4 regions of the Chryseobacterium sp. WLY505 genome follow, and region 1 is predicted to be linked to each of the others. Evidence: riboswitches for the same ligand, from Rfam matches in the RefSeq annotation. Region 1 holds a riboswitch; each other region holds the start of a gene.
What was found. A riboswitch is a leader RNA that binds a small molecule or an ion and turns the genes downstream of it on or off. The one in region 1 is predicted to bind cobalamin.
Positions count from the first base shown of each region.

Region 2: another riboswitch for cobalamin. It lies ahead of RAH34_RS00700 (acyl-CoA thioesterase); the one in region 1 lies ahead of metE (5-methyltetrahydropteroyltriglutamate--homocysteine S-methyltransferase).
Region 3: another riboswitch for cobalamin. It lies ahead of RAH34_RS01445 (TonB-dependent siderophore receptor); the one in region 1 lies ahead of metE (5-methyltetrahydropteroyltriglutamate--homocysteine S-methyltransferase).
Region 4: another riboswitch for cobalamin. It lies ahead of RAH34_RS19250 (T9SS type A sorting domain-containing protein); the one in region 1 lies ahead of metE (5-methyltetrahydropteroyltriglutamate--homocysteine S-methyltransferase).

Region 1 is NZ_JAVCWI010000004.1:191,834-199,735, forward strand. Features, by position in the region: gene RAH34_RS11185 (VOC family protein) at 1-112, shown strand, start outside; gene RAH34_RS11190 (hypothetical protein) at 184-726, shown strand; gene RAH34_RS11195 (Lrp/AsnC family transcriptional regulator) at 811-1,272, opposite strand; cobalamin riboswitch at 1,468-1,654, shown strand; gene metE (5-methyltetrahydropteroyltriglutamate--homocysteine S-methyltransferase) at 1,833-4,136, shown strand; gene RAH34_RS11205 (hypothetical protein) at 4,345-5,055, shown strand; gene RAH34_RS11210 (AraC family transcriptional regulator) at 5,057-5,854, opposite strand; gene RAH34_RS11215 (aldehyde dehydrogenase family protein) at 5,969-7,384, opposite strand; gene RAH34_RS11220 (DUF1062 domain-containing protein) at 7,880-7,902, shown strand, end outside.
Region 2 is NZ_JAVCWI010000001.1:136,825-144,726, forward strand. Features, by position in the region: gene RAH34_RS00675 (DNA mismatch repair protein MutS) at 1-976, shown strand, start outside; gene RAH34_RS00680 (T9SS type A sorting domain-containing protein) at 1,039-2,109, opposite strand; gene RAH34_RS00685 (GEVED domain-containing protein) at 2,192-3,280, opposite strand; gene RAH34_RS00690 (ATP-binding cassette domain-containing protein) at 3,692-4,354, shown strand; gene RAH34_RS00695 (hypothetical protein) at 4,385-5,185, shown strand; cobalamin riboswitch at 5,220-5,401, shown strand; gene RAH34_RS00700 (acyl-CoA thioesterase) at 5,516-5,899, shown strand; gene RAH34_RS00705 (HD family hydrolase) at 5,955-6,545, opposite strand; gene RAH34_RS00710 (hypothetical protein) at 6,547-7,248, opposite strand; gene RAH34_RS00715 (PadR family transcriptional regulator) at 7,767-7,902, shown strand, end outside.
Region 3 is NZ_JAVCWI010000001.1:319,880-327,781, reverse strand. Features, by position in the region: gene RAH34_RS01455 (AraC family transcriptional regulator) at 1-1,346, opposite strand, end outside; gene RAH34_RS01450 (T9SS type A sorting domain-containing protein) at 1,519-2,814, shown strand; cobalamin riboswitch at 2,951-3,129, shown strand; gene RAH34_RS01445 (TonB-dependent siderophore receptor) at 3,162-4,988, shown strand; gene RAH34_RS01440 (YncE family protein) at 5,010-6,068, shown strand; gene RAH34_RS01435 (CCA tRNA nucleotidyltransferase) at 6,222-7,640, opposite strand; gene RAH34_RS01430 (nuclear transport factor 2 family protein) at 7,678-7,902, opposite strand, start outside.
Region 4 is NZ_JAVCWI010000012.1:30,417-38,318, forward strand. Features, by position in the region: gene dnaG (DNA primase) at 1-825, shown strand, start outside; gene clpP (ATP-dependent Clp endopeptidase proteolytic subunit ClpP) at 937-1,623, shown strand; gene RAH34_RS19250 (T9SS type A sorting domain-containing protein) at 1,947-3,050, opposite strand; cobalamin riboswitch at 3,113-3,305, opposite strand; gene RAH34_RS19255 (esterase-like activity of phytase family protein) at 3,529-4,797, shown strand; gene tpiA (triose-phosphate isomerase) at 4,875-5,633, opposite strand; gene RAH34_RS19265 (GxxExxY protein) at 5,752-5,907, opposite strand; gene RAH34_RS19270 (S9 family peptidase) at 5,948-7,902, opposite strand, start outside.

The DNA of each region.
Region 1 (7,902 bases):
CTTACGGTCAAACGGTGTGGAAACCTGTGACGAGATTGAAGAACTTCCTGACAACATGCACTGGATTACTGATCCTGCAGGTACTGTGTTCAATGTACAGGAAAGAAAATAATAAAAGACAGAATAATGCAGAAAATTTTAATAACTTTAACCATCAAACCATTAAAATTTTAAAACATTCTCATGCAGACGAAACCATTCAATTTCATTGTAACCCTCTTTTTTCTGGTATTAAGTGTGACTGTATTTTCACAGAAAACAGCAGCTTTGAACTCTTTACTGGACAAAAATTCAGAATTTATATTTCCACAGACACCTGATAAAATATCAAAAGCACTAAATGTAAAAACCGTTTTTTATGAAGATGCCAATGAAGAAAAATATGCAAAATGGACCATGAAAACAGGGCTGGAGCTTTATTGTGGTCTTGGGAAAAATAACGCTGTCAATGAGATGTTTTTCGAAACTTCAGACAATACATCTTTAGTAGTGGAAGGGCTTCCTTTTGGCCTTGTCCTGAATAAAAGTACATTACAGGATAGTAAAACCAGGTTCACTCAATACAATGCTAAAACACAAAAATTAGGAGCTGACAGTGAATTCCCAGGTGGATCAAAACTGACTTTTAAAAAAGGAAAACATTATGCAACATTGTTTTTTGACAGTAAAAACAGGTTGAAATCATTAGGTTTAACACCAACGCTTGTTGATCGGGCAGCCAATTAAATACTGGAAAATTAAAATAGTAATAACATCCGTCATTATCGACGGATGTTTTTATATCTGAAGCAGATTAACGTAAAGCGAAAGCTATATCGTCAGCCCATGGTTATTCTTTACCTCAGCCATCACAAACGTACTGTGGGTACTCCCTATGGAATCTACCGATCCCAGCTTATTGAATACAAAATCCTGATAATGCTTCATATCTCTTACCTGAACTTTCAGAAGGAAATCAAAATCTCCGGAAATATTGTAGCATTCGGCAACTTCTTCAATTTCTAAAATCTCTTTTACAAAATCATAACCTACAGATCTGTCATGAATTTTGAGTTTGATCTGGCAGAAAACCGTAAATCCGCGGTTCAGTTTTTCAGCATCAAGAACCGCTGCATATCTTTTAACAAAACCATCCTGTTCCAGTCTTTTTACCCTTTCAAAAACAGGGGAGGTAGAAAGGTTTACTTCTTTTGCAAGTTCCTTAACGGTCAGTTTAGCATTTTTCTGGAGCAGCCTGAGCAGCTGTAAATCCTTATCATCGAGTTGTTCCACAGAATATTATTCTTTTAAATGATTAAAACAGTCAAATGTACAGAATTATATACTTTAATTTTAATTTTTAAAAGTTTAATTTGCTTAATTATTTAATATTGATTGTAGTTTTATTCTGTATTGCTAATTTTACACAAAATTAAAAACTTTTACTGATGACCATGGTTAAAGGTAAAAGTACAGTTCTTTACAGATACTTCATCAAACAGGAAAGGTTTTACTTAAGGTAGATTAATAGGGAATCGTGTGCAAATCACGAGCTGTCGCGCAACTGTAAGTAACACACCAAAGGTTTCTGTCCTTGCAGATCCACTGCCAAAAGCGGGAAGGATGACGGAAACTGTTACAAGTCAGGAGACCTGCCTTTACTGAATTGACAATGCTTTCGCGGTCTGAAGCTTTGAGGTCATACAGATGATATATCGGATTCGGGTATTTTCTTTTGTAAAGGAAATTACGCTGTCTGCTATGTCATGACTTTCCTGAAACTTCTTCCGATAAAACATTACGAAGCCTTTTAAAGAACTTTCCCGATAAGTTGAATTAAAAAGTTTAAAAAAATGCAAACTCACATTCTTGGCTATCCGCGTATTGGTAGCAAAAGAGAACTCAAAAAAGCCTGCGAGCAGTATTGGTCAGGTAAAATCCTTTTGGAAGAACTTCTGAATACAGGAAGAACTATCTGTAACCAAAACTGGAATATCCAGAAAGAAGCAGGCATAGACCTTATCCCATGTAATGATTTTTCATACTATGATCAGGTATTGGATATGAGCCTTGTTGTAGGAGCAATTCCAACACGTTATCATGAAGTAGTGCTTAAAAAGAACAATACTGAGTTGGATCTTTATTTTGCGATGGCAAGAGGCTATCAGAAAGACGGATTGGATATCACTGCCATGGAAATGACCAAATGGTTCGACACCAACTATCATTATATCGTTCCGGAATTTTATAAAAATCAACAGTTTAAACTGAGCTCAGATAAGATTTTCAATGAATTTGCAGGAGCAAAACAAGCGGGAATCAATGCAAAACCTGTAATTATCGGACTGGTTTCTTATCTGTTATTAGGAAAAGAAAAAGAAGAAGGCTTCGATAAATTGGATCTGGCTGGAAATCTTCTTCCTGTTTATATAGAGATTTTAACCAAACTTCAGGATCAGGGTGCAGAATGGATTCAGTTTGATGAACCTTTTCTGGCGTTGGATTTAACAGAAAAAGCCAAAGAAACTTATCTTTCTGTGTATGCCGAAATCAGAAAACGTTTCCCGAAACTGAAATTTATTGTAGCTACGTATTTTGACGGATTAAAAGACAATGCATCACTTGCAGTTTCCCTTCCGGTGAATACATTACATGTTGATCTGGTGAGAAATCCTGAACAGCTGGATGATATTCTGAATATTATTCCGGAAAGCTTAAGTCTTTCATTAGGCGTAATTGACGGTAGAAATATCTGGAAAAATGATTATGAAAAATCATTGTCTTTCATCAGAAAAGCTGTTGAGAAATTAGGATCTGAAAGGATCTTCATTGCACCATCATGTTCATTGCTTCATTCACCTTGTGACCTTGATTTTGAAACCAATCTTAATCCTGAAATTAAAAACTGGCTGGCTTTTGCAAAACAAAAAGTGACAGAAGTCGTAACACTTAAAGAACTGGCTTCCGGAACGGAAAATGAACAAATTCTTGAAGCATTCGAAGAAAATAAAAAAGCCATTGAAAGCAGAAAAACTTCTTCTCTTATCCATAATGATCAGGTAAAACAAAGAGCGAATGCCGTTACTGAAAAAGACGCTCAGAGAATAAATACCTTCAAAATCCGTAAAGAAGAACAGCAGGAAGTATTGCAGCTTCCATTATTTCCAACCACCACTATCGGATCATTCCCGCAAACCACAGAAGTAAGAAGCTGGAGAGCAAAATTCAAAAAAGGAGAGCTTACTGCAGAACAATATGATACCTTATTGAAACAGGAAACGCAGAGAACAATCCGCTGGCAGGAAGACATCGGAATCGATGTATTGGTTCATGGAGAATTTGAGCGTAACGACATGGTGGAATACTTCGGAGAACAGCTGGAAGGATTTGTATTCACTAAAAACGGTTGGGTACAAAGCTACGGAAGCCGTTGTGTGAAACCTCCTGTGATCTTTGGTGATGTTTCCCGCCCGACTCCGATGACCGTATATTGGTCTGAATATGCACAATCCCAGACTGAAAAATGGGTAAAAGGTATGTTGACAGGTCCGGTTACCATTTTACAGTGGTCTTTTGTACGTGATGATCAGCCTCGTTCAGAAACGTGTAAGCAGATTGCTTTGGCAATCCGTGACGAAGTGGTGGATCTGGAAAAAGCAGGGATCAGGATTATTCAGATTGATGAACCTGCGATCAGAGAAGGACTTCCATTAAGAAAAACAGACTGGCAGAATTATCTGAAATGGGCTGTGGAAGCGTTCAGAATTTCAGCAAGTGGAGTAGAAGATGCTACCCAAATCCACACGCATATGTGTTATTCGGAATTCAATGATATTATTGAAAACATTGCCGATATGGATGCTGACGTCATTACCATAGAATGCTCACGTTCTCAGATGGAACTGCTGAATGCTTTTGCAGATTTTAAATATCCGAATGAAATTGGTCCTGGAGTATACGATATTCACTCACCAAGAGTTCCGTCAAAAGAAGAAATGATTGAGCTGCTGAGAAAGGCTCAGAATGTCATTCCAGCCAATCAACTTTGGGTAAATCCTGATTGCGGGCTGAAGACAAGACATTGGGAAGAAACTGAAAAAGCTTTAATCGCAATGGTTGCCGCTGCTAAAGAAGCTTCAGTAGAATATGCTGTTTAGAAAAATTTAAAATAATTAGATTCAATAATTCAGATCGTGTTATGATTTTCATAGCACGATCTGTTATTTTTAAAGGTTAAAATAATGGATATCCTATAATATTCTATTCATTTTTATATTCTATTTTTGCAGCTCGGCAAATTTTGACATATGATCTTTTAAATTGATGTTAAAAGCTGAGCAAACTAATATACTATACATTAAAACCATGAAAGAAGCATTTCCTGAAATGAGATCGGAAACCTATAATCCTCAATACATTGCAGGAGTAAGGTGGAGTATTGTCATTCTTTTTGCTGCCGTTGCTGTTGTTTTACTGAGGTTTTTTATTGATGCTTTATCCGATCCTTCTACAGACATCGCTTCTGATATGATCTTTTTATTACTGTTTCTTATTGCAGGTTCACTGGCGGGTTGGCTGGTGTATGAAATGATGAGGAATCAGGATGAAAAAATCAGTGGTCTGCTCATCAATCATCAGGGAATTCTGTTTCTCAACAGGAATGATGAAGTGCTGTCAGTAATCAAATACTATGATTTGGTAAAGAGTGACAATCCCTATACAAAAGATATATTTTCAGAATCCAGAGCTTCCGGAAAGTATAGCGATTTCAGAAAGAATCTGTATGTTCATGAAAAAGATGAAAACAGAAACCCTCAAAAGAAACTGATCAATCTGGATGTGATTCCACTTAAAAACCGTTATGATCTTATCGGGCATTTTTTGAAAGGTATACATGTGTTTCGCCCGGATCTGAAAATCAATCCTGAAGTATATAAAGACTTTTATCTTGATGAAAAAACACTGCGTTACGCTCCGGAAAATCTTAAGAGCGATATGAAAGTGAAAATCATTACAATAGCAGTCGTTATTCTGGTGATTCTTGCCTTTAGGTATTTCTTTTTAGAGGAAGTCTAAGTTATTTTGCCTGTAATGCGCTTGGCGGATAGCCAAACTGTTTTTTAAACGCAAACGAGAAATGGGATAGATTTTCAAATCCAAGATCCAGATAAATATCAGAAACGGATCTTCCTTTTTGAGTAAGCAGAAAATGGGCTTCCTTTAATCTTCGAAGCTGCAGCCATTGTCTCGGAGGGACTCCGAATATCTTTTGAAAATCTCTTTTGAACGCAGACAGACTTCTCCCCGTTAAGTAAGCAAAACGCTCTACATTGACATTGAAATGAAAGTTTTTATTCATAAAAGATTCAATGTCAATTTTATATGGTTCAGAAAAGTCAAATAAAATATCCTTAAGACCCGGATCATAATTCAACAGCAAGAGGAGGGCTTCTTTTTGTTTAAGCCGAAGAATTTCCTCAGAAGCAGGAAGGTCTTCATAAGGCAATAATGAATACATAAAAGAATGTAATGCCTTTTGCTCAGGTTTTATATAGGCAGGAACATTGTCTTTCTTTTCGGCCTGATATCCATACTCGCGGCTGAAATCATGAAGCATGGCATCATCAAAATAGATGGATATCGTTCTGATTTCTCCATTTTTAGGAGGATATTTGGCGAATTTCAATAAACTGTTTTTTCTCGCAGAATAGAGTTCTCCTTCTTTAAAAATTGTTTTTGTGATCCCGTCATTCAGTTCCATTTCTCCGGAAAGAACAAGCCCCAGACTGTGAATCCGCGCAAACTGTTCTCCTTCCCTGAATTCTGAAAAATGGCAGGAATAATTGATGGGAAAAGGAATATTATTTTCGCTCATAGCTCAGGCAGGTATTTTTGATAGATTCTTATTCAAACTTACAAAACTTTTTAGGATGATAGAATCTTCACAGCAAAACAATCATAAGAATATTTTGCTGTGAAGAATATCAGATTAAACAAGAATTGCTTTGGGTTCCAGGTAAGCTTCCAATCCGAATACACCAAACTCACGCCCGATACCGCTTTGCTTGAAACCACCGAAAGGAGCATAAGGATCATGGGCAAACCCATTAATACAGATTCTTCCGGCATCAATCTGTGCGGCTACACGCTCGGCATGTTCCTGACTGGCAGAGCTGATATAAGCCGCCAGACCATAGGTGGTATCATTGGCAATGGCAATGGCTTCCTCTTCATTGGTATAAGGAATAATAGACAGTACAGGTCCGAAAATTTCCTCCTGAGCAATACGCATATCATTACGAACATTAGTAAAGATGGTCGCTTTTACAAAATTACCGTTTTCAAGGCCTTCCGGTTTACCTTCACCTCCTGCAAGCAGAACTGCTCCTTCTTCCTGTCCCAGACGGATATAATTTTGTACTCTTTCAAACTGTTTGGCACTTACCATCGGGCCTACAAGAGTGTCTTCTTCGTTAGGTTTTCCTACTTTTACCTGTCCTGCAGCTTTTTTAGCAAGTTCATTTACTTCCTCCAGCCTGTTTTTCGGAACAAGAAGCCGGGTAGGAGCAATGCATGCCTGTCCGTTGTTCATATAAGCTCCGAAAACAGCCATAGGAACCGCTTTATCAAGATCAGCATCTTCAAGAATAATATTAGGAGACTTTCCGCCAAGTTCTAAGGTTACTCTTTTCATGGTATCTACCGCTCCTTTGGCAATTGCTTTTCCCGTTAATGTAGATCCTGTGAAAGAGATTTTTGCGATATCAGGATGCTGTGTAATTTCATTTCCTACCACATTTCCTAACCCGTTGACAATATTGAAAACTCCTTCCGGTAGGCCTGCTTCATGAAAACATTCTGTAAGCATTTGGGTTTGTACTGCACTCATTTCACTGGGTTTGATGACGGCTGTACATCCGGCAGCAATGGCAGTGGCCAGTTTATTACAGATGAAGCTGTTGCTGGCATTCCATGGAGTGATAATCCCAACGACACCTAAAGATTCAAAACGTACTTTAGAATGTCCTACTGTTCTTTCAAAATCATAAGATTCTAAGGTATTGATGGTGGTTGTAAAGGCAGAAATTGCATTTTGAACACTCATTCTGCAGAACTGTAATGTTCCGCCATATTCATTCACCATAGCCAGAACCAGCTCATCTTCTCTTTTACTTACCGCTGCATGCAGTTTTTTAAGAAGGCTTATTCTCTCTTCTTTAGTTGTTTTTGAAAATGTTTTAAAAGCTTTTTTTGCTGCTGCGATAGCCATTCGGGTATCTTCTTCATTTCCCAGAATTACTTCTCCTGTTTTTTGATTGGTAACAGGACTGATAAGATCAAAAGTTTCTGTTCCTTTTGGCGTAACAAATTCGCCGTTGATGTAAATTTTATTAATCTGTCTCATTTTGATGATTTTAATACCACAAAGTTCGGCAGAAAAGGAAAGGAGAGGTTTGTTGTATAGTTCAATTTTTCTTTGTTGTATGGTTCATTTTAAAAGCTTTGAATTTTTACTTTTTGAATTTATATATGAAAATGTTTTGTTCTTCAATAAAATTAACTACTTTTATCATAACCAAGTAAATAACTCGTTTTGAGAACCACTCTTAAACTTATTTTCGCTTAGTATCAGTCTCCGTAACCACAGGCTGATCGTTCTTTCGTTTGGGTAATTCTGCCCGAACAGGTTTTTATTTCATCATATTATTTATCGTATTACCTGTAAAGGGTGATTTTATCTGCTGTTTTAGCTTTGAGTATTAATCAAAACTGAAATACACAGTAAGGTATGGGCTTAAGAAATAATCTTTGAGCTATAATCCGGATGCATATGATCCCTTGTAATGCGTGAATACTATGGAAAAAATCCAACAAAGAATTTTAAGCACGATTATAAGTAATGAACACCCAACATATCTGGGA
Region 2 (7,902 bases), on a different contig from region 1:
AAATCATTTATCCACCTATTCATCAAGGTTGAAGAAAATGTCCGGAATCATTCGTGAAGCTGATGCCAATACACTTCTGCTTATTGATGAGTTCGGGACAGGTTCTGATCCGGAGCTTGGAGGTGCGCTGGCAGAAAGTTTTATGGAGTTTTTCTATGACAAAAAGAGTTTCGCCATCATCACGACGCATTATACCAATATTAAACTGGTAATAGAGCAGCTTCCCAATGCCCAGAATGCAGCTATGCTTTTCAATGAAGAAACACTGGAACCGATGTATAAGCTGGAAGTGGGACAGGCAGGAAGTTCATTTACTTTTGAAGTTGCAGAAAAGAATAAAATTCCGAGATTCATTATCCACTCTGCGAAGAAAAAAGTAGAGCATGATATTGTTAATCTTGATAAAACGATTGTAAAACTGCAGCAGGAAAAATTTGAGGTTGAAAAACTGAAATCTGATCTTGCAGAAAGGAAAGAGTCTGTAGAAGATAAACGTGATAACCTTCAGAAACTGAATGAGCAGCTTCAGCAGAAACTTTTCAATTTCCAGAAATTATATGAAGAGGAACACCGCAAACTACAGTTCGGAAATAAGATTGAAACATTCATTGACAGCTATACCAAAGGTAAATCCAGGAAGGATGTTGTAAAAGATTTTGTAAAACTTCTTGAACAGGAGAAATTCAGAAAACTGGGCAGTGATAAGGATGAAACCAAACGCCTGCAGGTTGTTAAGAGAAAAATCACTCAACAGCTGAAAAAGGAAGAGGTTATTGAAAAAATTGCTGAGACCAATGAAAAACTGGAAGAGAAACGCAAAACCGACCGTGCTGTGTGGATGAAAATCGGACAACGTGTTCGTATTACCGGAAGCACCAGTGTGGGAACCATTGAAAAAATTTCCAGAAACAAAGTAATTGTCAATTACGGAACTTTCAAGACCACAATTGATGCGGATGAACTTGAGAGAATTTAATAAATAAAAAATTAATTTAACGCAAATACAAAGAGAGAGCACCAGAAGGTACTCTCTCTTTTTTATTTCTTAATAAATTTTAATCGGGTTACCTTTTCTTTATCTTTCAGCTGGATAAAATAAACTCCTTTTGACAAATGGTTAAGGTTTACATGATGATCTGAAACTTTTCCTCCGTTAATTTTCTGTCCTGCAGCATTGTAAATTTCATAATCCGCTGCTTCTGAAATTCCTGAAATATTTAAGACATCAGAGGCAGGATTGGGAGAAATACTAATTTCTTTGTTCTTTCCCGCAGATTCTTCTATTGCTAAACTTGAAGCATCAATAAACTCAACTTCATAATCCTGTATTTCATTTGTAGGACCACAATTCGTAAAATAAGGTGTAGTATTCGATATTACCCTCATCGCTACCTTACAATCTACTTGTCCGGCTTGTAGAGGCACATTAAAAGTAGCTGTAGGATTCATATCTGTACTATTACTTGAATATAGTATTCTTTCACTAGAAGGATCAAAAGCTCTATCTCCATTGTAATCAATCCAAATCCCTATCGTAGTGGGATTTTGAGTTGCAGGTCCCGCTTTAGTAACAGAAATAGTATTATTACTGCTTCCGCGCACCAATTTTACTTTACGAGTGGGATCCGAGCGGAAATTTGCGTAAGCTTTTGTTCCTGTTGAATTACTAGTCATCTGCGGCAAATCAGTTGCATTAAGTGTAACATTAGATGCATATAGATAAGGGGTAATTGTAGCAGTAGAATTTTCAATACAGTACCACATTGGTGTTGTAAAAGTAATAGGTACTGAATATCCTCCGCCTGCTTGTACATATTGTACTTTTACTTCATAAGTTGTACACTGTGTCAAACTAGAGATTGTCATCGAAGTACTTGTAGTATATGTGCTATTTGAACTTGTTTCTCCCACTTTTTTATAAACAACCATACTTCCTGTTCCTATTTGAGGAGTCCAGGAAATAGTGGCACTGGTAGGAGTTATATCTGTTATAATAACATTTGCAGGTGGCAATAATAATGAAACTGGATTTTCTTTGATTTTCAATACATTGCATTGATAAAATGAAATAATTGACAAAAGAAATAGCATAAACATTTTTTTGATCATGATTATATAGTTTGGTATTCCTCCCAAATTTAATCAAAATTTCGGTTAAAATAGAGATAGTTTAAGACCATTCATTCTTATGTTATTTCTTAATAAATTTTAATCGGGTTACCTTTTCTTTATCTTTCAACTGGATAAAATAAACACCTTTTGACAAATGATTAAGGTTTACATAATGATCTGAAACTTTTCCTCCGTTAATTTTCTGTCCTACAGCATTGTAAATTTCATAATCCGCTGCTTCTGAAATTCCGGAGATATTTAAAACATCAGAGGCAGGATTGGGATAAATTTCAGGTTTTACAGACTTTCTTGATTCTTCCACTCCAAGGGTGAGATTGATCAAATCTACTCCATAATCTTCAACTTCCCCATAGGTAAATGTACTGCAGGCATCTAAAGGTATTGTTTGACTGGAAATAACCCTCATGGTAACACCACATAGTGTCACTGCTGCCAGACTTGGAATCGTAAACACAGATACAGCCGGTGCTGCCTGAGTGACATTATTGGCGACCATCACTCTTTCGTTGGATTCAAAAATTCCGTTGGCATTAAGATCAATCCACGCCGTTACTGTTGTTGTACCTGGAGTTGCCGTCCAGGTATTGGTTACTGAAAGCTTATTTCCTGTAGTTCCTATAAAAAACTTAACTCTACGGCTTAGGTCACTTCTGTAATCTATATAATTGGAAGGTCCGGAATCGCTTACCATTGGAGAGGTAACTCCTGTAGAATTTACAGTCACATTGGAAATATGCATCATCGTGGTATCTGTAGAAGCACTTGCACAATAATTAATGGTAGTGGTAAAAAATATAGGATTAGACCATAATCCCTGTGTCGTACACACTTTCACTACCTGTACTTCATACACTGTACAAGGCTGCAAACCTGTAATTGTGAAAGAGTTTTGACCCGATACGGGTGTACCCGTCATCCAGAAAGTTGTTCCTGGTATTCTATATCTTATCATATTATCCGGAGTATTAGGATCTGCAGTCCAGGTAACTGTTCCAGAAGTAAGTGTTATATTCGACATCTGAACTCCTGTTGGAGCATTGGTATCACAGTACAATAAAGATTGAGGTTCTTCTTCTATTTTGTGGGCTGCCTGAAGGCTTGAAATTCCCAACATAAAAGAGAATACAAAAAGTAGTTTTTTGGTCATGTTTATTAGTTTTAAAATTTCCTTGAAAAATAGGGTATTTTTTCAAATATAGCTTAGACTTTCTTCATATAGCTTTGTATTTTTTAATATATTTGATAATAAAGTGTAAAACACACAGAAACTTCATGCTTCTAATATGTTCAAAAGTATTTCTACTCTCTGGATTTTTTATAAAAAAATAATAATTCCCACCTTGATATTTTCTTTATTGGCTTCTTGTTTATCCTCTTTCAGTATTGAGAATTTCGGATTGAGTTTTCTTTTAATATCTCCTGTCCTTCATTACTTTATCTATGAACTCCGGTTTAAAAATGAATATTACTTTTATGCCAATTTAGGATTTTCCAGAAGTTTCCTTTGGGGATTCACGGTAGCCTTCTGTTTGATTGTCAAAATAATAACAGGAATTTTATGAGTAAGCTTCATATTGACAGCATAACCAAATCTTTTAAAGAAAATAAGATCCTTCAAGATATTTATTTAGGATGTGAAACCGGGCAGATTATTGGAATTCTGGGCAGAAATGGTGTTGGAAAATCAACCTTGTTAAAAATTATTTTCGGAACTGAGTATGGTGATAGTCAGTTTATAAAATATGACAACACTATTCTGAAAAGTATGTCCGATAGAAAAAACAGAATTGCTTACTTACCTCAGAATCTCTTTCTGCCAAAATTTATAAAAATCAAAAACCTGATTCCTCTTTTTTGTAATCAAAAGAATACTGAGCTACTTTTTACATCAGAATTCGTACAGCCTTTCCTTCATGAAAAACCTAAAAATCTTTCCAAAGGTGAACAGAGAATTATTGAAACCTTGATGATTATTTATTCTGAATCGCATTTTATTTTACTGGACGAGCCTTTCCACAGTCTTTCTCCAAAAGTTTCTGCAGCATTGAAAGCTGCAATTATTGAACAGTCTGAGAATAGGGGATTCATTATTTCTGATCATAATTTTAAGGATGTTCTGGATATTTCTAAAATCACATATCTGCTTTCGGACGGTCATCTGAAACAAATACAAGATTTTAAAGAACTGCAACGGTATAATTATCTTCCGAAAAGCATTTAATTTATATATTTGAAGGATCAAAAAATTTTCATGATGACTTTCATAAACAAAGCATTCTATTTATCCGCTTTCAGTATTTTATCTATTGCTTTTGTAAAAGGGCAGACTAAAGTTCCTTTTGGAGTTGTAAAAGCTGAAGAAGGATATGCCAACGTACGCGTACATAAAGACGATTACCGAAAAATTGTAGATAAGATCCGTATGCGTAAAGGAGATGTATTTGTTTATGTAAAACCTGCTCCCGGAGAAACGGAATGGATCTGGATCAAATATCCTGAAAAACAGGATGACGACAAACCTTTTGTACGGTATGAAACTCTGGATAAAGAAGGAATGGTAAATAAAGGACGTATTGCGTATGTGGACGAGCTTCCCGCTTATACTCCATCCAAATCCAAAAACGGAAGATCCCTGATCTTCACCGACAACTCTGATCCAAAAATCCCTACTGCCCAAAGGAGCAAAGTGGTAATTGATATCTATCCGTCCAATGCCGGATACCGTAAAAAGGAAAAAGATGCAGATGGAAAAATTCTCACCATTGATAAAGTGAAACCATGGGGAATCGGGAATGATCTTCCTGAAGGTATGACTGAAATCAAATCCATCAGAGTACAGCAGCCCGGAAGAGGATCTGTTTTTGTAAGAGAAGCTATCAAAAATATGTTCCAGCCTACCATGGATTTTGAGAACATTGGAGTAACTTCCCTTGACAATGATAATATTTTCCTTTATATGATCAACGGTTCAGGAGAAAACAGATATACCACACTCTGGACGATTAAGAAAGGAAGAGTAATCAGCCAGATTATTTATCATAATCCGGAATAAATTCATTATTTTTGCATTCGAAAAGTTTTTACGCTTATTCATCACAGAAATTGGTTCTGCATCACTGCAGATTAAAAGGGAACCGTGTGAAAATCACGGACTGTCGCGCAACTGTAAAGTAACTGAAGTCTTTATCAAAGATCCACTGTGCGAGGCATGGGAAGGAGATAAATGATGTTACAAGTCAGGAGACCTGCCTTTTTCTTAAACATGTAACTTTCGCGATTTGAAGTTGTATTGATCTGATGGATTGTTTCAGGAATTCTATAAGTTCCTGTCATTATTCTGTTGTTTCCAATCATTTCCTATCGCTTTAATTAATAATGATATATGACTACAGAAGAAAGAATTGAAGCATCCGAAACCAGAATCTTTAAAGCGGTTTTCCCCAACACCACCAATCATTACGATACCCTTTTTGGAGGTACTGCAATGCAGCTGATGGATGAGGTAGCTTTTATCACCGCAACCCGTTTTGCCAGAAAAAGAGTGGTAACGGTAAGCAGCGATAAGATCGATTTCAAAAAGCCTATTCCTGCCGGAACCATTGTGGAACTGATCGGGAAAGTTTCATACGTGGGAAAAACCAGTATGAAAGTAAATGTTGAGATTTACACCGAACAGATGTACTCCTATGAAAGAGAAAAAGCAATTATAGGTGATTTTACTTTTGTAGCGATTGACGAATTCAAGAAACCAATCCAGATACTATAAATAAAATTTCGGGCGGCCAAAGGCCGCCCGAAGCTTTATATATTTTTCATTGAAATTACTTCAGCACTTTTTCTGTTTCCAGACTTTTACCCAATAAAAGCTCAAACGCCTCTCCCATTTCATCCGATGCTCTGCTGATCGCATTTTCAAGCATATTTCGGATTTGTCTTTCTGTCACTCCAGCTTCAGTCCAACTCTTTCCGGAAGTATGAGAATTTAAGATAAACGGCATGATTCTGTCGATCCCACACGCAAAAATAGCGTCTGGTGTTTTCTCATCTTCAAACTCCAGCCATAAATTAAAAAATTCAGTACGCAAAGGTTCATCCAGAATTCCAAAGATTTTCTGAGCAGAAGCTTTCTCTCTTTCAAACTTTCCTACCATGGCTTTTTCATCAAAAATAAAAGTATCTCCGGCCTCAATCTCTACAAGATCGTGGATAGAAAGCATTCTTATCACCCTTAGCAAATCTATATCTGCACGGTTTTTAGCATACGGATAAAGGATTTGAGCCAGAATAATAATCTGCCAGGAATGTTCCGCCGTATTCTCTCTTCGGGAATCGTCTGCATTATAGTTTCGTCGTTGTACATTTTTAAGCGCATCTACTGCCAGAATAAAATCGATCTCTTTCTGAATTTTCATCTTACTTCTTATTTCTGTTATATTGATCAGACGGATATACCTTTGTTTTGGTAATCCATTTATTATTTATTTTTTCTTTAGTGATTACTTTTACACTACCTTCTATACTCATATCCTCTTGTTTTTCGAGGACCTTTTCCAGCCCTTTATTCGGAATTACAGCATATTCTGTGGTAAAAAAATCACAGCACCCGGATTTCCCATAGGAAATAAGACGTTTACGCCGGGCATCAACATCAAAGATATCCAGGCCGTTTGAGCCCAGTTCTGTAAGTTCATCGCTTTTTACAAACCCCATTCTTGTTTTGTTGAAGACATATACGTCATAAGATGCCCCGCTGTAATTTCCCATATTTCCGTTCCTTACCGCAACATCTTCCGTTCCATCAAAATTAAAGTCATCTATAATCACAGCCCGTTGATCTTTCAAAAGGGGGATCAATTTCCCCTGGATCGGCTTTTGACCTTGTTCTGTATATAAAACCAGATCCTCTGAGACAAAAGTCTGTACCTTGCTGTTTTTATGATCAAACAGCTCCACCGTTCCCTTTCCTCCGCATCTGTCGTCGTAACAATCTTCTATCTGGATGACGGCATCATAACTTTTTGATACATTTTTAACCTCAAACTGATACTGTCCGAAATATAAGGGACCCAATAAAAGGAATGACGATAAGTGCTTGTACTTATTCAAAATATTCATGGTACTAGTAAATGATTTAGGTGTTTTTTATTGCTAACAAAAATACGAATCATAATACCGATATCAAAACACCGGTCTCATTATCTGGCAGAATTACCTTTTCAATAAAAGCCTATTCATAATAAGGAGCTGTCTCCCGCTATCCGCTCTTACTCCTCGCGCCTGCCTAAAGCCATAGCTGCTGTGGGGTAACCGCTGCTATCGGGGCTAGAACATGAGTGATAAGTGATAAGTGATAAGTGATAAAAGATCATTTTTTCTCTCCAATTTTCAAAATTCTATGTAAAAATTTAAAAATTCTCAGACATTTTCTTCTAAAATCCGTTTGACTCAAAATTGATGATTAAAATTATTATATTGATTTTCAACATTTTAAACAATTTATTTTAAAAATTTCACTACTTTGTATTGCATAATACCATTTTATTTACATATCTTTGTAATGTAAAATTAGAATAGGCTCAGCTAGCTAGGGGCATTTTTCTAAAAATATAACTAATTAACAAAACTTATCAAAGATGAATACCGAAAATACCAAAGCGCAAATGCGAAAAGGAATTCTGGAATTCTGTATTCTAAGTCTCATCAATAATCGCGAAATGTATGTTTCTGATCTTATTGACGAACTGAAAAAAGGAAAACTGGATGTAGTGG
Region 3 (7,902 bases), on a different contig from region 1:
AGCAGAGACAGAGACATATTTTTATTCAGAAACCGGTCGGATTTTTCAAATTCCTCTAACTTTTGGAGAATTTCATCTTCTTTTTCCCGGGATATTTTTGTTGTGCCGGAATCCTTTGTCGCTGGAGTTGTTTTGTGTAAAATGATGGGCTGAGGTTTTTGGCTGATCTGTTTTTCAAAGAAATCAAACTGTTTTTTTAAGTCTTTATTTTTACTTCTCATGAGTAAAAAATAAATAAACAAACCCAGAATGATCAAAGATAAAATCAGGATTAAAGACCAGGAAGATCTTAGAAGCATATGGTTCTGAAATTCAATATTTTTATTTTGATTGGTTTCCACAAGCTTCACAAGATATCGTATTCCTTCTTTTGAACCGGAATCTGTTTTTGTTTTTAAATCATTATAAAGTTTATTGTACTGATGGTATTTTGCATCATTATGTACCGCGTAATAATTACGGGAAAGTGATTCGTAGATTTTAATTTTTAAATTATTAAAAGGAAGATTTTCTATCAATTGAAGTCCTGCTTCCAGTTTTTTTATAGCCATTGCATAATCCTGTTTCAGAAAATAATACTGAGAGAGGTTTTCATAGGCCAGTCCTAAGAGAAAAGGCTGGTTTTTCTGATGTTCAAGATCTGCAATAATGCTGTCTATAAGGATTTTATATTCAGATTGTTGATATGTTTTCAGGAGATAGGAAGATCTGAAAATTCTGTTTTCAATTTTTAAAATTCTATTTTCTTCATTATAATCGACGAGGTATTGATTACTCTGATCTAGATTTTTTAAGGCTTCAGGATAGTTTCTGTTGATTCCCGAGTTCAACGCCTGAAGCTGATATAATTTTGCAGTGGTGATTCGTAATGCCGGGCTATTGCTTTTAAGAAGCTTTTGATCCGACAACAGATGAGAAATAATTCTTTTCGATTGATTGTACAAACCCAGATTCTGATACTGATCGGCAAGATTATAATCACTGAAGACCTGCATAAAATAAGAAAGGCCGTTTTTCTGATCTGGCTCTTCTTTTTGAGCGAAAATATTGACAGACTGTACATATTCCCCCTTCATGGCAAAAGCTTGTGAAATAATATTTTGAAGTACAATTTTGTGTTCCGCATTTTGATCACTCACAAGAATTCCCTGGGTATAGCTGATGCATTCATCAGGATTCTGATACAATTTCAGAAATGCTTTATCTGCCAACACATTGAAGTCCGGACCGGACTGTCCTTTGGTGGTAAGCGAGCAGAAAATAAAAATAAGCAGTAAAGTCTGAAATAATTTTTGTCTTGATAATTTGTTTTTTGTGTTTTTTTGAATAGTTCTGGTAAAATCCATATTCAAAATATTGTTTTATATCTGTCTGGTTATTAGGTTTTTGAAAATTAAATTCTTTTAAAATTCCTGAATTATGAAAGCCAATTTCTTTTGATAAGGGAAATATTGTATTAATATTGTTTTCACCAATTCAAAACGCTAAATATAATAAAATATGAAAAATTTTTACAGAATGTCAATAAAAATATTGACGGCTTGCCTTTTCCTGAAATTTGCTTTTGCAGGCGCTCAGCTTACTGTAATAGGTTTGGGAAATTATAATGTGGGCGCAGTCTCGGATAACGGGGTCGTAAGTATGCATACCAGCGCAGGAGGAATATATAAATGGAATGCAGCGGGAGGGCTTGTACAGATAGGTTCCATATCAAACGGATATCCGGCTGCGGGGAGAACTGTTGTTTCAAATGATGGAACCAAAATTTCGTCCTCGATAACAAATACAGCAACGGGATTTAATGAAATATCTACTTATGATGTGGCTACTTCCACCTGGGTAAACAGAGGAGGGCTTGTTCCTACAGGATGGGATGGCAGTGTAAGTTCAACCTGGGGAATGACTACCAATGGGAGCACGATTGTGGGTTTAGGGTTTCTTACTGCTGCGAACGCGCATGCTGTGAAATGGGATGAAGTGAACGGAATGGTAGATTTGGGAAGTATTGTTGCCGGACGCAGTTCCAGAGCCAATGCAATCAATGCGTCAGGAACAGTAATTGTGGGTTGGCAGGATGAGCCAACCGGGACAAGAAGTGGCGCAAAATGGCAAGATGGAGTAGAAAGCTTTATTACAGATAATAATGGGAATAATGTAGGAGAAGCAGGAGGGATTTCTGCAGATGGAATTACAATCATAGGGGCAGCAAATCCTAATCCTTATGTCTGGAATGCGGTAAGCGGGCTTACTTATATAACGCATCCTAATGCTTCTTTCAGCTTCAAAGGAGGAGCAACGGGAATTTCAGCTGATGGAAAAAAAGTAATTGGGTATTACAGAGCATTTGGAGCACCTCCGATGTCAGGTGAAGGCTTTATCTGGACCTCTGCCAGCGGAAGAATTAACCTGAATGATTATGCCGCGTCTTTAGGAATTGCTACCAATGGAGTCACGATGGGGCTTCCTTTAGCAATTTCACAGGACGGAAAGAAAATTGCCGGATCAGGGACAAATGCTTCTGGTCAAATGATTGCCTTTTACCTGGATACTTCTGAATATTTATCGGTGAATGATGCCGTAAAAGAGAAAAACAGTATAGGAATCTATCCTAATCCTGTGACTGATATCCTCTATTTTAAAGGAACAGGAAAAATAGAGAAAGCAGAAATTTATAATATGGTTGGACAAAAAGTGAAATCATTGGATGCTGTAGAAGGACAGATTGATGTTTCGGCTCTGTCAACAGGAGATTATATCTTACAATACTCTGTAAAAGGAGTACAACAGGAGCCTTATAAATTTATTAAAAAGTAACATATATAAATAGTAAAGTAGTGGGATGAATGGCTGTTTTCAATATTGAAAGCGGCCGTTCTTTTTTTTGTTTAACTGACAAAAAGATAACATTTTTAAGGCGAAGTGTAGTTTTTGGTGAATACACATAAAAAACTATCTTTGCAAAAATTTTGGTTTCCAGTATTTTGGAATTAAAAGGGAATCGGGTGTAACTCCCGGACTGTCCCCGCAACTGTAAATCGCAACACAAGTTTCTGCAAAAAACCACTGTTTTATAACGGGAAGGAGCAGAATGCGAAAGTCAGGAGACCTGCCGGAATTATAATTAAAAAAACATATTGCTTTCGGAGGAAAAGTAAAAAAGTATGGATATAAAAAGATCTTTAGTACTGCTTTTTTCATCTTATGGATGTTTTCTTTTTGGACAAGAGAAAACCATTGACACTATTTATGTCTTCGACAACCAGATGAACAGGGTGAAACTCTTTCATCCTGTAAAAACTATTACAGCAGAAGATGCTGAGAAAAACTCCAGTAATCTTTCTGAGCTTCTCAGATTTCAGTCACAGGTTTTTATCAAAGAAAATGGCCGTGGAGCCGTTTCTTCACCTTCTTTCAGAGGAACTACCGCCCAGCAGACTGCTTTTGTCTGGAATGGGATTAATATCAATTCTAATTTTTTAGGCCAGGGGGATATTAATAATATTGCTTTGTTCGGCTATGATCAGATCGGTATCAAAGCTGGTGGTGGAAGTGTAGTGTATGGAAGTGGTGCCATCGGGGGAAGTATTCACCTCAATAATACCCTTGATTTTAATAAAGGTTTCCATGGTTCCTTATTTTCAGAAGTAGCTTCTTTTAATACTTATAACAATTTTATAAAAGGTTCCTACAGCAATGATAAGTTTAGTTTTAAAGCTTCCGGAAATTATTCTGTAAGTGAAAATGATTATAAGGTCAGCGATCTGAACTATATCAACCGAAACGGAAATTATTACAATACAACGTTTAATGCAGGAGCATCCTATAAAATTACGGACGATCATAAGATCTCGTGGCAGAGCCAGTTTTTTGATTCTTCACAGCATTATCCGGTATATGAAGAAACGGGAACCAAAACGAAATATAAAACTCAGAGTGTAAGAAGTCTTCTTTCCTGGGACTGGAACAAAACGAAGTTCAGCAATTCCCTTAGAGCAGCTTATACGGAAGAGAATTTTCAGTATTTTGGTTCATTAAATCTACCTAAATCAAGTGGAGGAACCGGGAAGAATTATATTTTTAAAAATGATTTCAATTACTTTCTGAATTCAAAATGGAATTTTAATATCATCGGAGAGTTTCAGGTTAATAAAGGAGAAGGATATCAGAGCGGAATATCCAATGTCAGCAGAAATATAGGTTCCGTTTCAGGATTGCTACGATATTTTGCAACAAAAGACCTGCGTTTTGAGGGTGGATTTAAGAAAGATTTTGTAGAAGATGTAAAGTCCCCGTTAATGTATTCTTTCTCTGGAAAGTGGAGTGCTGCAAAGTGGTATGATGTGAGTGTTAATGTATCAAAAAATTTCAGATATCCGTCCTTCAATGATATTTATTACGAACCGGGAGGAAATAAAGATCTGAGACCGGAAACCTCTACCCAGGTAGATATGACCAATGAGTTCAAAGCAGGAGATTTTAAACTTACCCTGTCTCCTTACTATATGAATGTGACCGATCTTATTGTATGGCTTCCGACTGCTCTGGGATACTGGCAGGCATATAATGTCAATAAATCTGAATCTTACGGCCTGGAATCTCAGTTGTCTTTCAGTAAACAGCTGGGCAGCCATAAAATCCGCGTGAATGCAGGATACTACTATGCAAAATCTATTGATAAAGAAACGAAAATGCAGAGACCTTATGTTCCCATGCACAGAGGAAATGCCAGTATAGATTATGAATATGGTTTCTTTAAGTTTTTTGCACAAGGACAGCTGAATGGGGTTACTTATACGACAAGTGATGAAAAAAGATCTGATGCCATAGATCCATATTTTCTTTTAAATATGGGCATTTCGGCCACGTTAGCCAAGAAATATACCTTAGGGTTTAAAGTGAATAATCTAACCAATACTTACTATAAAACTGTTTCTTTCTATCCTTTACCGAAAAGAAACTATAGTGTGTATGCAGCAATAAATTTTTAATAAATTAAAATTGAATAAATTATGAAAATAACTAAACTTTTAACTGTCCTATTTGCAGTTGTATTATTGTTTAATATTTCTTCATGTACAAGTGATTCTGCCGAATTTGAAATTTCCCCGATCACGTACCAGAACGGATATTTTATCGCTAATGAGGGGAATTTTAACAGCCAGGGGGCTAAAGTAACATTCCTGACAAGAGATTTAAACTTAAAGCAGGATGATGTATATGGATACAATAACAATAAAGAAATCCTGGGTGATGTTCTTCAGACCATCGGTCTTAACGGAAATAAAGCTTATCTTGTTTTGAATAACTCAAACAAAATTGTTGTAGTAGACCGTTATACATTCAAAAAACTAGCAGTAATTACTGATCAGATTGATAATCCAAGAGGAATTGCTTTTGCTAATGACTTTATCTATGTTGCAAACCTAAACTTCTCTACGAATGCTACAAGTGTAACGAAATATAAAGCTTCTGACTATTCATTTGTAAGCAAAATCACCATGACAGGTGGTGCTGATAAAACAGTAGAAGCAGGTGGAAATGTTTTTGTACAGAATGCTACTTCAGGATATGGAAATATGATTACTTATATCAATACTTCTAATGACAGTAAGACTGAACTTACTGTTCCGAATGGTAAGATCAACAGTACTATTTCATACAAATCTAACGTGTATACAATTTCTTCTACAGCCGCTGATTCATATATCTACAAAATATCAAGCACAGGAGCTATGACACCGGTAGTTACATTGACAGGAATTCCAAGTGCTACCAATCTTCAGATTGATAATGATAAAATTTACTTCAGCTCTGCCAATAAAGTGTATACAACAAGCTTAGCGACTCCGGCAATTCCTGCAAGCCCACTATTAACAGCTGCAGATGGCGGTCCTTATTTTACACTTTATGGATTTAATGTTATTGATGGTAGAATTTTTGCATCAGATGTTCATCAGTTTACAGCAGAAAGCGAAATGCTAATATATTCAGCAACTACGGGGAGCAAAATTACTTCTCTTAAAACAGGAGGTCTTGGTGCTAACGGAACTTTCCTGAATCCACAATAATATAGTACTTCTAAAAATAATTTTTTATTTTTTCATCATTTGTGTTTTTTTCCGGCCGGTTTCGAAGAAACCGGCCGGCTTTGTTTCCTTAAGAAAAAAATTCCGGCGGGATGGAACATCCCGCCGGAATTTTTAATATTTTTCTAAATTGAATTATAAGGTTAATCCCAGTTTTTCAGCCTCAGCAATCACAAATTTTGTCGCTTCTTCTTTTTCATTGGGAATTTCCCCTTCGAGGATAGCTTCTTTTACTTTCTCTTTCAGTATACCAATTTCGCGGCCCGGTTTAAGATTAAACATTTCCATAATTTCTTCACCGGTAATAGGAGGCTGGAAATTTCTTACCTGATCTTTTTCTTCCACTTCCTTGATCTTTACCGCTACATATTCAAAGTTTCTTTTAAATTTCTCCTGTTTCTTAGAGTTTTTAGTGGTAATATCCGCTTTGCAAAGGGTGAAAAGATCTTCCAGATCTTCTCCTGCATCAAATAATAGTCTTCTCAATGCAGAATCTGAAGCATCATCCGTAATCAGTGCAATAGGTCTTGACGAAAGTTTTACCATTTTCTGAACATATTTCATATCACTTCCCAAAGGTAATTTTAATCTCTGGAAAAGTGTTTTTACCATTTTTGAACCCAAAAATTCGTGTCCGTGAAACGTCCATCCTGTTCCTTCCACAAACTTTTTTGTCGGAGCTTTTCCAATATCATGGAGCAGGGCAGACCAGCGAAGCCAAAGATTATCCGTATTTACAGAAATATTATCCACTACTTCCAGCGTATGATAAAAATTATCCTTGTGGGTTTGTCCTTCCACTTCCTCCACGCCTTTCAGTTCGATCAGTTCAGGAATAACAAGCTTCATAAGACCGGTTTGTTCCATCAGTCTCAGTCCGACAGACGGCTTTTCAGACATCATAATTTTGTTAAACTCTACCATGATTCTTTCCATAGAAACAATCCTGATTCTTTCTGCTTCCTGCTGGATTGCTTTCAAAGATTCATCCTCAATTTTAAAATTTAAAGTTGAAGCAAAACGTACCGCCCTCATCATCCTCAATGGATCATCAGAATAAGTTTGAGCAGGTTCTAAAGGAGTTCTTAAAATCCCTTTTTCAAGATCTTCAATTCCATTGAACGGGTCAATCAATTCTCCGAAGTTATCTTTATTTAAAGAAATAGCCATCGCATTGATAGTAAAATCTCTTCTTTTCTGGTCATCTTCAAGGCTTCCGCCTTCTACTTCAGGCTTCCGGCTGTTTTCTGTGTAGCTTTCCTTTCTTGCTCCCACAAATTCAAGTTCAAGTTCTTTATACTTGATCATAGCCGTTCCATACGTTTTGAATACAGAAACTTTTAATTTAGGATCTATATCCTGAGCTACATTTTGAGCAAGCTCAATACCGCTTTGTTCCGTTACAAAGTCTATATCTGTAGAAGCTTTTCTGTTCATCAGCAGGTCCCGTACATAACCGCCCACAATGTATACGGACTGATTATTCCTTTCTGCTGCTTCAGAAATGATTTTAAATAGTTTTAAATTCTTATTTTGATTAAGATTAATTTTCATCGTTGATAATAGTGACAATTTCTACGTATGCTACCCATTAATCATAATGAGCATACATTCTATTAATTTTCCCCTCTTCATTAAAAAACATAACTTCAACAGCATGTTTATCCATAATCGACTTATAAAATAATGCTACCGAGTCTACTCCTGCTGTGGAATGCATCAGATCAAAATGAAGGTCCGGAAACTTATTCAATGCCTTTTTCCAGTACTCACGGACGGATTCTTTTCCTTTTAAAGAACTTTCTTTACCGCCAGT
Region 4 (7,902 bases), on a different contig from region 1:
AAAAAGGCTGAAGCAATCAGAGATATTGTGAAATCTGTCTCTTTCGTACAAAATGCCCTGAAAAGAGAGGTTTATCTTAAAGAAGTTTCCAATAAATTCGGACTTTCTGAGCAGAGTCTTTTCAATGAACTGGATGTTCAGAAGCAGATCACACAGAATCAAACGCATCATGTTCAACAGCAGCAGAAAGAGAAAACAGCCGTTCCGAAAATGGAAGTTGTGCCTTTGGATCAGAAAAAAGAAGATCCTTTTCTGTATGATGTACTGTTCATGGAGAATAAACTTGTTGAACACATGTTGGCATTTGGAGATATTATTTTGAAACGTAGAAATGAACAGGGAGAAGAATATCAGATTACTGTAATTGAGGAGATTCTTCATCATTTTGAAGAAGAGCAGTATGCATTTTTAGTTAAAGGCAATGAAATCATTATTACTCAGGTAAGGGAAGGGATTCAAAAAGATGAGTTGAGAAGTGGAAACTTTTTTGTATCTTTTATGGACGAAGAAATTACCACAAAGGTTGTAGACGCACTGATCCCGTTGGATGAGCTTGAAAACTGGGCTTCCAGAAACATTTATCCTCCCAATTATGGTGATAAAGTGGCAGATCAGATCAAGGGAGATGTTTTGCTGCACAAATACAGATATATTGATTATTTAATTACAGAAACAGATAAAGAGCTGGATGTGTACAGGGATACTGATGAAGGAAAGTACTATGAGCTTATCAAGAAAATTACATTATTGAAACAGGCTTCCATGCGATTGAGTAATATCATCGAATATTCACCTATCAAAGGAATCTATGGTAGAAAAAGATAATTTTTAAGTCAGTTTTTTTATATTCTGTGACAAAAAGTCCTATAAAATTTTAGGAATAAATATTGTAATTTAAACTTCGAGAATATTTTAAAAATAATACATAATAGAAATATGGACATTAAAAAAGAATTCAGAGATTTCTCTGTAAAACATTTAGGAAACAACGGTTTAGTTACCGATCAGTATATGGGAATGTATGGCCCAACGAATCTTACTCCGTACATCATGGAAGAGAGAAGATTAAACGTTGCTCAGATGGACGTTTTCTCCCGTCTGATGATGGACAGAATTATCTTTCTTGGGACAGGTATTGATGATCAGGTAGCAAACATTGTTACGGCTCAGCTTTTATTCTTAGAAAGTGCTGATCCTTCGAAAGATATTCAGATCTATATCAACTCTCCTGGTGGTAGTGTATATGCAGGTTTAGGTATTTATGATACCATGCAGATCATTAAGCCCGATGTAGCAACAATCTGTACAGGTATGGCTGCTTCAATGGGAGCTGTATTATTGGTTGCAGGAGAAAAAGGAAAACGTTCTGCGCTTAAGCACTCAAGAGTTATGATTCACCAGCCTTCAGGAGGTGCTCAGGGAGTTGCTTCTGATATGGAAATCAACTTGAGAGAGATGTTGAAATTGAAGCAGGAGCTTTATGAAATCATCGGTCATCATTCAGGACAAACGTATGAGTGGGTAGAAAAATCTTCTGACAGAGATTACTGGATGACTTCTGAAGAAGCTAAAGGCTACGGAATGGTAGATGAGGTTTTACAAAGATCTACAGAGAAAAAATAATTGATGATAAAATCATGAGAACCGCACTTATCTGGTGCGGTTTTTTTGTTGGGTTATATTTTTAAATGTTTAGATTCCTGCAGAATGACAAACTGTATGGATAGACAACCATTTCAATTCTGTCATTCCGTGGAAATCCAGCCACAATGATCCAAGAACAGATGTGGGAGAAAAATTACAATCCCAATTAAAGTTTCAACTGAAGACGCAAGAATTCCCCTCCGCTGGAGGGGTGGCAAAAATTCAAAGAATTTTTGACGGGGTGGTTTTAACAGTCTATTTTACCTATATCCCCACAAAAAAAGCGTCTCAAGACGCTTTCTCTATTTCTTAACAATCTTATGTATTGTCGTATTTTCAGCTGTTTTAATCTCCACAAAATAAGCTCCCGTGTTTAAAGAATGAATATCAATCTTAGTAAACTGTGAAGTCATTACTTTCTGTCCTGTAGCAGAATAAATATTCACTTCTTTCAGTTTCTCAGCCGTTTCAATCTGAATAAAACCACTTGCCGGGTTTGGATAAACACTGAATTTTTTCTTTGTCACAGAAGAAACCCCTAAAGTAAGCTGTGCTTCGGTTGGAGTAAATGGTCTTCTTTGCCCGAAACTCAATCCAAACCAATCAGTGTTACTCAGTTGAATCTGAGAAAGATTGGCTTTTGCTTGCCAGCTTGATAGATCTTTTCCTTTATACAATTTCCAGCTGTCTGATCCGGAAGTATTCCCAGCAAAGGAATTCAATGCTAAATTAGCAATCTGATTATTTGCTGATGTGAAGTTAAAATAAGAAGCTTGAGATTGGATCAGTTGTAACGCCTGTTCAGCTGTTATACTTCCGTTATATTTAATTCCAAAAACAAAAGAATTGGCATTTCCGTTGGTATTATCAGTTCCGAAATCAATAACTACAAGACTTTTATTAGTTCCTGTTCCCACCCAGTTCGTAACCTGAGAAGGAGTAAACCAAGCAGAACTGTAGGCTGCAACTGGTGGGGAAGGTATTGTAGGAGGGGAAAAACTATAAGAAGCTCCATACCATCTTCCGTCCACTAAAAGATCATTGTTCACACCATTATTGAATGCCATAGTTGATGGAGTATTTCCTGACCAGGTAGACCAATAGTCGTCAAGACTAGGAGTATGATGATTGTAATTTAAACTGTACAGAAATCCGGATGGTATTTCAATTTCCATTTTAGGTTCTGCAGCGGCAATAGCAGTAATCATGTCTTCCATGGTTAAACCATTTCCGTCAAAACGATATCCCCATGCATAAGAATTTGGAGTGCTGTCATCATTAAAGTCTGCAATGAAATACGCTTTTTTAGAACCTGTTCCTACCCAAAATTTAATGTCGTTTTCTGTGAATTGGGCCGACAATAGCTGCATGCAAAGCAGTAAGAAAAAAAGATAGATTTTCCTCATGATATAATTAATTTAAAGTTTTATTCCCGAAACTTATCTTCAGAGGAGAAATAATTCTTTCTCTGAATCTAGTGTTTTACGGCAGGTCTCCTGGCTCACATCTTACAGCTTCCTTCCCGGATTTTCACGTCCAGTGGTTTTTCGTGCAGTAAGTTTAAACAGTTTACAGTTGCGGGTACAGCCCAAGATTTGAATATTATTCTCACTTGATTCCCTATTAATGAACATTGTTCAGCCTTAAAACGCTGCAAATATATCATATAAATTGATAAGTCTGTTTTGTGAATTATTTACCTTTAAAAAGTTGATTTTCAATTTGATTAATAATTTGGCGGGATTGTTGGTTTTTTATTTTTAAATAAGTTCGTTTCTTATTTATTTTCAATGCTTCTGTCTGTTCTATTGTTAAAAAACAATTATCATTATATTCAAGATCAGTTTACAATCAAGTTCTATTTTCGCAGCCATAAAATAGCATATGAAAAAATTACTATGGTCTGTGAGTATACTGGCTGTATTGGCTTCATGTAAAAGTGATGATGATACCACCATAATTAATCAGGATATTAATTATTCCAAATTCCCTCAGGAGTTTCCCTTTACAAAACTGGCTACAATAAACGGAGTGGATGTTATCAACGGAGGTTTTGGTTCCGGAGCAGCCGCTCATCCTACCAGAAAAGGCGAATTCTATGTCATTACAGACAGAGGGCCTAATACCGACTTCCAGAATGGGAAAAAGTTTCTTGCTCCTAATTTTACTCCAACCATTATGCATTTTAAAATCAATGCTGACGGAAATGTAGAGGTCATCAAATATATTAAACTTAAAAATCCATCCGGACAACCTATTACAGGACTTCCAAATCCTGCAGGAATGGGAAGTACGGGAGAAATTGCTTATGATGCTTCCGGAAATGTCTTAGGTACTGATCAATATGGTCTTGACAGCGAAAGTATTGTTGCTGCTGCTGATGGTACATTCTGGGTTTCTGATGAATATGGTCCACATATCGTACATTATAGTGCTGATGGAATCGAGATGGAAAGAATAAGCCCTGTTGGCGTAAATACAGGACCAAGAAAACTGCCTGCTGTTTTAGCCAAAAGAAGGGCCAACAGAGGAATGGAAGGACTTTGTATCACTCCGGACGGAAGAACATTGGTAGGTACCATACAATCCATGATGTTTGTTCCTAGTAAAGCATTGGCTACCAATACTACTTTAACGAGAATTGTCACTTTTGACATTATTACAGGGCAAACCAGGCAGTTTTTATACAAACAGGATGGCGGAGCTTCTGATTCGGTGTGTGATATTACAGCCATTAGCAATAATGAATTCCTGGTGATTGAAAGAGACGGAAATTTCGGATCTCAGGGAGGAATCAAAAAAGTATACAGAATCAATCTGAGCAGTGCTTCCGATGTGAATGGAACTGATATTAATGCGGTGGACGGAATGAAAATTAACGGAAAAGCTTTAGAGCAATGTTCATGGGATGAAATTACCAATGCCGGAATAAAAGCTGTTACCAAAACATTAGCCGTAGACCTGGTAGCAAAACTGGGCTATGAACATGATAAATTCGAGGGAATTGTTTATTTGGGAAATAATAAACTGGCTGTTTTCAATGATGATGACTTTGGAGTAGTGGATGATGGAAGCGGAAATCCAAAAGCTAAAATTTTGCCTAAAACGGGTAAAGTAGACAAAGGAACAATGTATGTAGTCGATATTCAATAATTAGATTTTTTTAACGGAAAAGCGGCGGAATCAAAGATTCCGCCGCTTTTTATTGGATGATATATAAATCCTTTATATTAATTAAAAGCTTCAATAATCTTAGAGAAATCCTCTAATTTCAAAGCTGCTCCTCCGATAAGACCACCATCGATATCCGGCTGAGAGAAAATTTCTTTAGCATTGTCTGGTTTTACAGAACCTCCGTAAAGGATAGAAACCTCGTCAGCAACTTCCTGTCCGTATTTTGAAGCGATAATATTTCTGATATGAGCGTGGATTTCCTGAGCCTGCTCCGGACTTGCTGTTTCTCCTGTTCCGATAGCCCAAACCGGTTCGTAAGCAATCACTACTTTTTTGATCTCTTCAGCAGAAAGTGTGAAAAGAGCTACTTCAGTCTGATTTTTTACTACCTCAAGGTGCTGTCCTGCTTTTCTCTGCTCAAGAGTTTCTCCATTACAGTAAACAGGAATAAGCCCTTTATCAAGAGCTAATTTGATTTTTCTGTTACAGTGAGAATCTGTTTCTCCGTGATATTGTCTTCTTTCAGAATGCCCGATTAGTGATCCGGTTGCATCAATAGATTCCAGCATGTCTGCAGAAATTTCACCCGTATAGGCGCCACTTTCATGCTCGCTCATATCCTGAGAAAATACTCCGATTTCATCCTTTTCAAAAACGTCTTTTGCCATCATCAAATACAATGCAGGGGGAGCAATCCAAACCTCACAGTTTGTAGCATTGTTGTTTTTATAGCTTAGTAACTGAATCATTAATTGTTGTGCATCAATTACATTTTTGTTCATTTTCCAGTTTCCTGCAACTATTTTTCTTCTCATAAGATTTAAATATAGATTTATTTATTTTTTAATTTTTCTTTTTTGGATAATCTGCGAGACTCTTTTTTGCTCTCGCGGATTTGTTTGATTTAGCAGATTAATGTAATCTAATTATTTATTATAAGTTATTTACCACTCTCTTTATATTGTCCAGAATATTGGAGGTATTAAAATTTATTTTTTGATATACAGATTCAAGTAAACCAGGTCCTAACTGATTATATACATTGAAAACACATTTACGAACGATGTATGAAATTTCATTTTCTGTCATTAATAGAAATCTGCATTATCTGCAAAATCTGCGAGATTCATTACTTAGTAATCCCTTCCAGTTTAAACATGAAAGCATATACCAAAGCCACATCCTTCAGATAATCAAACCTTCCGGAAGCACCACCATGGCCATAGTCCATATCTGTTTTCAATAACAGTACATTTTTGTCCGTTTTCATATCTCTTAGTTTGGCAACCCATTTTGCTGGTTCAAAATATTGTACCTGAGAATCATGTAATCCTGTTGTTACCAAAAGATTCGGATAGTTTTTCTTCTCTATATTTTCATACGGAGAATAAGATTTCATATAAAAATAAGCTTCCTTATTATTGGGATTTCCCCATTCGTCATACTCATTGGTCGTGAGTGGAATACTAGTGTCTAACATCGTATTCACTACGTCTACAAATGGAACCTGTGAAATAACCCCATTCCATAGATTAGGACTCATATTGGCTATAGCACCCATCAATAAACCACCTGCACTTCCTCCCTGAGCGTAAAGATGCTTAGGTGAAGTATATTTTTCTTTCACCAGATATTCCCCGCAATCGATGAAATCGGTAAATGTGTTTTTCTTTTTCATCATTTTTCCATCTTCATACCACTGTCTTCCCATTTCCTGACCTCCGCGGATATGGGCAATTGCAAATGCAAAACCCCGGTCCAAAAGACTCAGTCTGGTACTGCTGAAACTGGCATCCATAGAATTTCCGTAAGAACCGTAAGCGTAGAGTAGAAGTGGGTTGTTTCCATCTTTTTTGAACCCTTTTTTATAAACAATAGAGATTGGAATTTTTGTTCCGTCTTTTGCTGTGGCAAAAAGTCTTTCCGTTGTATAATTATCTTTATTATAACCTCCCAGAACTTCCTGTTGTTTTAAAAGAACTCGTTTTCCTGTTTTTAAATCCTGTTCATACTGAGAACTTGGTGTAATCATAGAAGTATACCCAAAACGGAAATTATCCGTGTTGTATTCAGGGTTATCCAGTGAATAAACAGTATAAGCAGGTTCATCAAATTTTAGAAACTCCTTTTTCCCTGTTTTTCTGTCATAAATTACCAGTTGGGAAAGTCCGTTTTGTCTTTCACTGAATATCAGATAATTTTTAAATGCAGTAACATCCTCCATCAGAACATCTTTTCTGTGCGGAATAAAATCCTTCCAGTTTTCAACTCCCGTTTTATCTAAAGGAGTTTCTACAATCTTAAAGTTTAGCGCATCTTTATTGGTTGTTACCAAAAATTTATCTTCAAGTGAAGTTACATCATAAAGTACATTATTGATCCTGGGCTGGAAAATTTTGAAATTTCCGTTAGGATCATTGGCATCCAGATACCTGGTTTCAGACGAAGTGGTAGCACGGGAATCGATTAGGATAAACTTATTGTTTTTTGTTTTTCCTACACTGATATAGTTGGTTTTATCTCTTTCTTCATATACCAGAATATCTTTACCGGAATCTGTTCCCAGAGTGTGTCTGAAAATTTTTTCTGTTAAAAGAGTCTCAGGATTTTTTGAAGTATAGAAAATTGTGGTGTTATCATTGGCCCATGTTGCAGAACCTGTTGTATTTTTAATACCAAGATCCGTGATTTCTCCTGTAGAAAGATCTTTTAAAAATAATTTGTACTGTCTTCTGGAAACATCATCTACTCCGTAGATCATTTTGGTATTATCTGGACTTATGCTGAAGCCAGCAGCAGAATAATATGGATGACCTTCTGCCATTTTATCTACATCCAGAAGAACTTCTTCAGGAGCAGTAAGACTGCCTTTCTTTCTGCAGTATTTAAAATACTGTTTTCCGGTCTCTGTGCGGCTGTAATAGTAATATCCGTTTCTAAAAACAGGTACAGATTCATCCTTCTCCTTGATTCTGGCCTTCATTTCCTGGAAAAGCTTTTCTCTGAAGGGTTCAGTATCCTTCATCATGCCTTTCCAATACGTGTTTTCAGCCTTTAAATAATCAACAACTTTGGTAGAATCTT